Regions from separate parts of the Streptomyces sp. NBC_01428 genome, predicted to be linked through region 3. Evidence: riboswitches for the same ligand, from Rfam matches in the RefSeq annotation. Region 3 holds a riboswitch; each other region holds the start of a gene.
The links. A riboswitch is a leader RNA that binds a small molecule or an ion and turns the genes downstream of it on or off. The one in region 3 is predicted to bind cyclic di-AMP.
Positions count from the first base shown of each region.

Region 1: linked by a shared signal. The riboswitch ahead of OG406_RS36520 (C40 family peptidase) and the one ahead of OG406_RS07960 (M23 family metallopeptidase) in region 3 are both predicted to bind cyclic di-AMP.
Region 2: linked by a shared signal. The riboswitch ahead of OG406_RS16665 (C40 family peptidase) and the one ahead of OG406_RS07960 (M23 family metallopeptidase) in region 3 are both predicted to bind cyclic di-AMP.
Region 4: linked by a shared signal. The riboswitch ahead of OG406_RS21340 (M23 family metallopeptidase) and the one ahead of OG406_RS07960 (M23 family metallopeptidase) in region 3 are both predicted to bind cyclic di-AMP.

Region 1 is NZ_CP109499.1:8,360,171-8,362,365, reverse strand. It holds gene OG406_RS36520 (C40 family peptidase) at 1-997, opposite strand, end outside; cyclic di-AMP (ydaO/yuaA leader) riboswitch at 1,007-1,177, opposite strand; gene OG406_RS36515 (hypothetical protein) at 1,642-1,866, shown strand; gene OG406_RS36510 (alpha/beta hydrolase) at 1,911-2,195, opposite strand, start outside.
Region 2 is NZ_CP109499.1:3,867,824-3,870,018, reverse strand. It holds gene OG406_RS16665 (C40 family peptidase) at 1-962, opposite strand, end outside; cyclic di-AMP (ydaO/yuaA leader) riboswitch at 971-1,141, opposite strand; gene pcrA (DNA helicase PcrA) at 1,480-2,195, shown strand, end outside.
Region 3 is NZ_CP109499.1:1,823,456-1,825,650, reverse strand. It holds gene OG406_RS07965 (alpha-galactosidase) at 1-577, shown strand, start outside; cyclic di-AMP (ydaO/yuaA leader) riboswitch at 880-1,039, shown strand; gene OG406_RS07960 (M23 family metallopeptidase) at 1,042-1,938, shown strand.
Region 4 is NZ_CP109499.1:4,907,261-4,909,455, reverse strand. It holds gene OG406_RS21340 (M23 family metallopeptidase) at 1-780, opposite strand, end outside; cyclic di-AMP (ydaO/yuaA leader) riboswitch at 792-949, opposite strand; gene OG406_RS21335 (PP2C family protein-serine/threonine phosphatase) at 1,206-2,195, opposite strand, start outside.

The DNA of each region.
Region 1 (2,195 bases), 6.5 Mb from region 3:
GGGCGCCGGGCGCCGGCTGGTTCACGGGTTCCGGCCACGACGGGTACCGGCTGTCGTCGACGGCCGGGGCCACCGGCTGGGCCGGGGCGGACCACATCTCCTGCGGCGGCAGGTACTCGACGGCCGCAACCGGCAGCGGGGCATTCTCGACCTGCGAGTACCCGGCCTCGACCGCCGGCCACGCGGCACCGGCCACGGACGGGTACGCGGCCGTCGCGGCCGGTACCTGCGCGTTCCGGGCCGGCCAGTACGGGTCCGCGGGGGCGGCCGTCTCCGCGGGCGGCAGTGCAAGGGGCGGGTACGCGACCGGCGCCGCCACGCTCCGCCGCGCGTTGTGCCGGGTCAGCAGGTCCTGCGCGGCGGCCAGTTTGCGCCGGGCGCGGTCCTTGCGGAACCGCGGGGAGGACGTGTCGGCGGCGGGCGTGGGTCCGCTCACCACCGGAAGGGGCCCGGTGGCCGGGGCGCCGCCGTCCGGCACCGCGAGGGCGCGCCCGGTCGTCGGCCCGGACACCGGGCCGGCGGTCAGTTCGAGGACGGGACGGGCGGTGAGTTCCGCGACCGGCGCCGCGACAGGGCCGGCCGTCAGTTCCCGTACGGGAGCAGCCGTCAACTCGGCTACAGCGCGGACGTCTTGGGCGGGAAGCTCCATGGGGCGTCCGGCGCCCCCGCCGGACCGGGCGGTCCCGCGCCCTCGGTCGGGCTGCCGGTCCACGGGCAGTACGGCCGCGACCGTGGGTCCCAGCCGGGAACGCGCGCCGTCGAACCACTGGCGCATGAGATCGCTCTGGGCGGCATCGACACCCCCGCGCTGTTCCACGGCCGGGCCCTGGTCGGTGAGCCGTCGGGCCACGGCGCGCCGGTCGCCCTGCCGGGAGGAGAGGCCGGCCAGGGCGCGGGTGGCGTTGAAGTTGCCGGTGTCGTCCTCGGCCCGGTCGTAGAGGGATGCGAGCCGTCGGCGGACTTCGTCGCCGCTGGGCTCGGTGCGTTCCGGCGCCATGGGGATGGCACTCCTTCCGTCGTCCGCCTACCGGGTTAGCTGTCGGGTTCGGGCGGACGGTTCCGGAAGGTATGCCCTACGGCCCTTGCCCCGTAAGGCAGTTGGCCGATTCACCCCAGGTTCGGTGGGTCCCCGGCTCCGGCTGCCACGAGGACGGGCCGGACTCGGCGGAGGCCGCACCGCCCGGCGAGCGTTCGCCGGAGGGAGTCGGGCGGCCTGGTCGTCAACCTAGCGAGGTTGTGACCTCCGTGTGAAGATCCACGTCCCAGATGTCCGATACATTTTCGTGACCTTCGTCGCATCGCCCCGCTGTGCGACCACGGGAGCACACCCCGTGCGCGAACAGGCCGTCGGGAAGACCGCGTTCGGCGGTGCGGGCCCGTCGCGAGTTCGCGTCCGCCCCCGCTCCCTCCATCACATCTCCACGGTGGGCCGGGACTTCCGGTCGGCGCGAGCAGGCCGTTCGAGGTACGAAAAGAACTGGCGTTCCCTGACGGCTCGTTCGACATCGTCGGCTGTCGTTGGTCATGCCGTGACCGGTTCTGGCCGACCCGGCCGGATCACCACCGCGTCGGCGGCGCGGCCCTACCGTCGAGGCAAGGAAGGCCCGCGGAAGGCCCTGAGAGCGAGTCGAGGATCCCCACGTGCACGATGCACCGATCTATGCCCAACTGATCTCCGAACGCGGCGACATACCGACGCTCGTCCGGAGCGAAGCCCGGCGGCTGCAGCGCGACTTCGAGTGGATCCTCAGCTGGGATCCGTCCACGGGCGGTCCGCTTCCCGGGTCCGCCCCGCGCGTCACGGCCGGCTCGCGTCGCTCCTTCGCCCCCGGTCCGGATCCCGCGGACCGGCTGGATTCCGCCTAGTTCATGCCCGGTGAAAGCCGCCTCCCGCCCGGTCGGGCGCGGGTCTAGAGGACGCCGGGTTCGCCGTTCGGCCCCTCGGCGGGAAGCCGCTCGTCCGGGCCGTCGGCGCGGGACACCAGACCGGCGACCGCCGAGCCCGTGGCCTCGTGCCAGGTCCGCGCGCGCCGCAGCATCGCGTGGTCACCGCCCGCGACCCGTACGGCGCTCGCGGAGGATCCTTCCTTCGCGGCCCGGCGCACCAGGGCGAAGGACGACGCGGGCTCGGTGATCCGGTCCCGGTCGCCGTGCAGCACGATCACCCGCTTGTCCCGCAGATGGGCCACCGGCTC
Region 2 (2,195 bases), 2.0 Mb from region 3:
TGGTCGTAGGTGACACGCGGCAGGGAGACACCGGCGGCCTTCCAGGCGGCCTGGGTCAGGCCCGAGCAGTCGTAGGAGTCCGGGCCGGTCGCGCCCCACACGTACGGCTTGCCGATCTGCGTGCGGGCGAAGGCGAGCGCCTTGCCGGCCTTCGTCGCGTACGAGGGGTCCGTGGCCGTCGAGCCGGACGAGCCGGTGGTGCCGCCCGACGACGACCCCTGCTCGGTGGCCTTCTCCTTGGCCGCCTTCTCCGCCGCGGCCTGCTGACGCGCCAGTTCCGCCGCCTTGGCCGCCGCCTGCTCCCGCTTCTTCTTCTCGATCGCCGCCAGCCGCGCCTTCTCCTCGGCGGTCAGCTTCGAGAGCAGGTCGCGGGCCGCGGAGAGCTTGCGCTGCACCGTCGCCTTGGACGTCTTGAGGGCGTTCTGCGAGGTGGTCAGCGACTGGAGGCTCTCGCTGGCCTCGGTGCGCTTCTTGGTGGTCGCCGCCTGCTCGGTGACGTAGTCGTCGACGGCCGCTTTCTGCCGGGTCGTCAGACGGCTCATCAACTGCGTCTGGTCGAAGTAGTCCTGCGGGTCGTCGGCGAGCAGCAGCGTCGCGGTGCCGGGCGTGGAGGCGCCCGTGCGGTACTGCGCGGCGGCGAACGAACCCAGCTCCTCGCGCGCGGAGTTGAGCTTCTCGGTGCGCTCGGCCACGTCGTCGAGGAGGGTGTCGACGCGCTTGCGCTGCTTGGTGGTCCTCTCCCGGGTGGCGTTGTACTTCTCGGTGGCCGTCTCGGCCTGGTGGTAGAGGTCGTTGACCTTCTTCTCGACCTCTTCGACGCTGGGCTTCGGCTCGGCCGAGGGCGCGGCGTTCGCCGTCTGGGAGAGCAGGGCCACGGAGGTGAGGGCGGCCGTCGCGAGGACGGGGGTCCGTATGCCAGCCATGCGCGAACCCGTAGGACGCGACTTGCGGTGCGACGCCAAGAGAGGCGACTCCTTCCGTCATCCGCCTACCGAGTTAGCTGTCGGGTTCGGGCGGGTGGTTCCGGAAGGATTGCCCTACGGTCCTGGCCCCTCGGGGCGGTCGGACCGATTCACCCCAGGTCGGTGGGTCCCCGGCTCCGGCCGCCTGGTGGGCGGGCCGAACTCGGCGGAGGCCGCTCGGCCCGGCGACGTTCGCCGGTTGCGGTCGGGCGGCCTTCCAGCACGCTAGCCAACTCGTGTGGCCCGTGTGAAGGTTGGAGTGCGATATGCCCGATACATTTTCGTGACCTTGGCCATGTGCGCCGTCGCGCACGCCCGATGTGCGTGGTGTGTGTCACTTTGCGGAGATGCCCCGAGGGTGGCTCCTCGCTGGACGGTGGTCGTGGTGGGGACCGGTCGTACCCACTCCGACGTGCGCGTACCGTCACGAGCCGGTCACGCGCACGAGTCACGGGTTCCCGTCGAGTTCTCGGGGTGGCCGCGGTGTGTCAGTGGGGCCGCCTAGACTCGGAGAGCGATGAGCAGCCTCTTTGACGACAGCTTCCTGGCGGACCTCAAGCCCTCCGCGGCCCACGAGGACGAGCACCCGCCGCCGCCCGAGGACGAGCACGCCGCGGAGCCGGTCGCGGACGACCTGTTCGGCGGCCGGTTCGACGTGCCGCCGAGCCGCGACGCGTACTACCGCGACGGCGCCCACCGGCCCGCCGTGGACCCCGCGGCCCTCCTCGACGGGCTGAACGAGAACCAGCGCGCGGCCGTGGTCCACTCCGGCTCCCCGCTGCTCATCGTGGCCGGCGCGGGCTCCGGCAAGACCCGCGTGCTCACCCACCGCATCGCCCACCTGCTCGGCGAGCGCCATGTGCACCCCGGCCAGATCCTCGCGATCACCTTCACGAACAAGGCCGCCGGCGAGATGAAGGAGCGGGTCGAGCAGCTCGTGGGCCCCCGGGCCAACGCGATGTGGGTGATGACCTTCCACAGCGCCTGCGTCCGCATCCTGCGCCGCGAGAGCAAGCAGCTCGGCTTCACCTCGTCCTTCTCGATCTACGATGCCGCCGACTCCAAGCGTCTGATGGCGCTCGTCTGCCGCGACCTCGATCTCGACCCGAAGCGCTTCCCGCCGAAGTCGTTCAGCGCCAAGATCTCGAACCTGAAGAACGAGCTGATCGACGAGGAGGACTTCGCCGCGCAGGCCACCGACGGTTTCGAGAAGACCCTCGCCCAGGCCTACGC
Region 3 (2,195 bases):
CCTCGGTGTCATGGCCCGTACCGACCAGGTGTGGACCTCCGACAACACCGACCCGCTCGACCGGCTCGGCATCCAGCACGGCTTCAGCCAGGTCCACCCGGCCCGGATCATGGCCGCCTGGGTCACGGACAGCCCGAACAAGCTGCTCAACGGCCGGGTCAGCTCGCTGCGCTTCCGCTTCGTGAGCTCCATGGCCGGGGTCCTCGGGGTCGGCGGCGACCTCAGCCGGTGGAGCGACGAGGAACTGGCCGAGGCGCGGGACTGGGTCGAGCTCTACAAGGAGATCCGGCCGGTCGTGCAGCAGGGCGACCTCTACCGGCTGCGCCCCCCGGAGGGCGGGCTGAGCGCCGTGCAGTACGTGCTCGGAGGCGAGACCGTGGTCCTCGCCTGGCTGCAGGCGCAGCACCACGGCGTGCGGCCGGCCCCGCTCAGGCTGCGCGGGCTCGACCCGGCCGGTGTCTACGAACGGGTCGAAACGGGCGAAGTGCACCGCGGTGCGGTGCTGCTGCATCACGGTCTGAGCACCGGGCTGAGCGGCGATCTCGATGCGACGGTTATCCGCCTGCGTCGCATCTGACTGTTCTGTCCGAAATAGCGTCTTCATTCCAACTGGCCCTGGAATGAAGCGACGTGCGCCGGGTCGCGTGAGCAGCGTCATATTCGTGACGATGTGTTGCCGTCGGCCTTTCGTGACCGGCCTTTGTTTCCGGGCGAATTGAAAGCGCGGAAAGATCGTCATTCCACGGAGGGTGACGGTGAATTCCGCATGGATCAAGAAAGGCGAGCGCACAGAATCCGCACACAGTTGTCGACGTGCTCGCATCTCGCTTACGTTCTGCCTCAATCCGGACGGACGCCCAATCCTGCCGCCGCCCGGAATCCGCACACTCACCCGTACACGGCAGGAGCGGGGGACCCACAGGTTCCGTGCCTGGTCCGGTCTCCGGAACAGGCTAGGGGTACAGCCGCGCAGCCGCGTGGCCGGGCATCTCCAGCCCGCACCCGACAGCTCACCTCGCAGGCGCCGGAGAGGAAATCGCCATGCCCGCGAAGGGTAAGCACCGCCGTCCCAAGTCCCTGCGTTTCACCCGCACGATCGCCGTGGCCGGAACCGGTGGCGCCGCACTCGCGCTGCCGTTGCTGGGAGCCACCGGCGCCCACGCCGCGACCCCGGCCGCCGCCGCGCAGCACACCCAGAAGTCCGCGACCGTCGCCCCGGCCGCCGCGAAGGCCGGCACGTCGACGACGTACGCGGTGAAAGCCGGCGACTATCTCGCCAAGATCGCCGACGACCAGCACGTCAGCGGCGGCTGGAAGAAGATCTACTCGGACAACCGCTCCGCCATCGGCAGCGACCCGTCGCTGATCCACCCCGGTCTCAAGCTGTCCCTCGGCGCGAAGGCCGCCGCCCCGCAGGCCTCGGCCCCGGCGAAGCCCTCGGCCGCCAAGCCGGCTGCCGCGAAGCCCGCCGCCGCGAAGGCCGACACGGCGAGCACGGCCACCAAGACGGCCGCCGTCGGCAACAGTTCGGGCTACACCCTCCCCGTGGACGGCGCCACCATCGGCACCAACTACAAGGTGGCGGGCAGCATGTGGTCCAGCGGCTACCACACGGGCACGGACTTCGTCGTCCCGACCGGCACCACCATCAAGTCCATCGCCGCGGGTACCGTCGTCTCCGCCGGCTGGGGCGGCGCCTACGGCAACCAGGTCGTCATCCAGCACGCCGACGGCCGGTACTCGCAGTACGCCCACATGTCGTCCCTGTCCGTCTCGGCGGGCCAGACCGTGACCGAGGGCCAGCAGATCGGCCTCTCCGGCGCGACCGGCAACGTCACCGGACCGCACCTGCACTTCGAGATCCGCACCACGCCCGACTACGGCTCGGACATCGACCCGGTCGCGTACCTGCGCTCGCACGGTGTTGCCGTCGGCTGACGCCGCCTCGCCCGACCTGCTCCTGACGGCAGGACCGCCTCCGAAGGCCGGACCCCACGATCCCCGGGGTCCGGCCTTCGGTGTTTCTCGGCGGCTCCCGGCGGCTCCCGGCGGCTTCCGGTGTCCGCCCGGGACACAATTCGCGGCGGCTGCCTCAACAGGCCTGACCAGAGCCTTATTCCATGGTTGACCAACACTTGACGAGTGGCTTATCTCACCGGCCGTCAACCCTTCCCTACGGTCGCGTAGCTCACATC
Region 4 (2,195 bases), 3.1 Mb from region 3:
GATGGTGCCGCTGTGGATGGCCTTGATCAGCGTGCCGGTGGGCGCGGCGAAGTCGAGACCCGTGTGGTAGCCCGAGGACCACAGGGCGCCGGCCTCGCCGAAGCGCGAGGTCAGGGTGTACGAGGAGGTCGGCAGCGAGTAGCTCTTGGCGAGCTCGGCCAGGCGCTCGGCCTCGGCCTTCGCCTTGGCCTCCTCCTCCGCCTTCTTCTTCGCGGCGTCCGCCTTGGCCTCGGCGGCGTCCTGCTGCTTGGTGGCGAGCGCGACGGCCTGCTTCGCGGCGGCTGTCTCGGCCGCCTCCTGGGCGGCGCTGTCGACCTGGTTCTGCTGCGCTTCGGCCTGCTGCATGATGCGGGTCCGCAGCGCCTCACCGGCGTCCGCGGTGCCCTGAGCGGTGTCGGCGGTGGTCAGGCCCGCGCCGGTGAGCGGAGTCGAGGAGCCCTTGGGTGTCTCGGCGCCGTCACTGATCAGGGCCTTGGCCGAGTGCGTGACCGAGGACAGGTCGGGCAGCGAGATCGAGACCGGCGCCTTGCCGGGCGCCGCGGTGGCCATGCCACCGGCGCCGACGGCGGCTATCACGCCTACGCCGAGGACCGTGGAGCTGCGGGCGAGTCCTCCGCCGCGCTGCTTTCCCACGCGGTGCCGGCCACGAACGGGACGGACGGAATCCTCGGTGGGATTCCACTCCTCCCAGGGTCCCTCGTCCTTGCCGTGGGCGAAACCGAAGGACTGGGTGTCATTCGGTGCGAACGAGGTTGGCTGAGCAGGCCGGTTGGACGCCACGTGGGCGCACTCCTTTCCTTCCTTCTCGCCTACCGGGTTAGCTGACGGGTTCGGAGCAGGAAGGTCTCCTACGCGCGTATACCCACCGTGCTGCCACGGTGGAGGACGCTCGATTCACCCCAAGTTGGTGGTTCCCCGGTTCCCTTGCGGGATTCGGCGCGTGCGCACGGAGCCATCTCTTGTGACGGCTGGGACGACCGCGCTGCGTTATCGAACGTTAATAGACCTGGCCACCTGATTCCAAGCTGTTCCGACTGATCGTTAACGCTTTTTGGCCAGGACTTTGGGGTCATGCGCACTGAAAAACGGGCGAGTTGGCCTCATTCCGTCGCCACGGATTCATGTGACGGTGTGTCAGTCGTTATGCGGAGGGACACGGTTCGCTCACTCCTCGTGACAGCAGTCGAGAAGGGCCATCGAGGGCGTCAGCCGCGCCGGACGGCGAGCAGCGCCATGTCGTCGCTGAGGGCGCCGCCCGTGTGCTTGCGGACCTCGACCGCGAGGGTGTTCAGCAGCGCGTCGGGCCCCGGGAAGACCCGCCCGGCCAGCCGCGCGGCCGGATCGTAGAACTCCCCGCTCACATCCCGGGCCTCGGACAGCCCGTCGGTGTGCAGCAGCAGGATCGCGCCGCGCGGAAAGCGGGCCGGCACCGCCCGGTCGGGCGTGCTGCCCAGGTCGCTCATCCCGAGGGGCAGCGCGGCGGGCCCGCCGGTGAGCGGGACGAGTGTGCCGTCGGGGTGCAGCATCAGGGGCGGCGGATGGCCCCGGTTGACGATGCGGACGGTCTCCTCCTCGTGCGGGATCTCCGCGAGGACGGCGGTGGTGAACCCCTCGACGGCGTCGAGGTTGTCGCGCCGGGTGCCCTCGCGTTTCAGCGCCCGCTCCAGCCGCTGCGCGACCGCCTCCAGGGTCGTCTCCTGCTCCGCCGCCTCCCGGAAGGCGCCGATGACCACGGCGACGGCCGCGACCGCGGTCATCCCCTTGCCCCGCACGTCCCCGACGACCAGCCGCACGCCGTACGGGGTGTCCTGCACGGCGTACAGGTCCCCGCCGATGAACGCGTCCGCCTGGGCCGCCTCGTAGCGCGCGGCGACGTCGAGGCCGTCGATCCGTGCCTGCGGTTCCGGCAGCACGGCCCGTTGCGCGAACTCGGCGATCTCCCGGACGGAGGCGAGCCGCTCGTCGCTGCGCCGGACGAGGATGTTGATGAGGACGCCCAGGACGGCCGCCGTGGCGACGGTGACGACCTCGGTGACCGCGTCGACCCGAAGGACGATGCCGAGGCGCAAGTGCACGAGGATCAGCGCGCCGACGGCGGCGGCGCCGGTGAGGACGGTGCCGCGCAGCGAATAGAGGGGCGCGGCGACCAGGGTGGCGGCGGTGAAGAGGGGGGCGGCGGTGAACTCGCCCGGCGT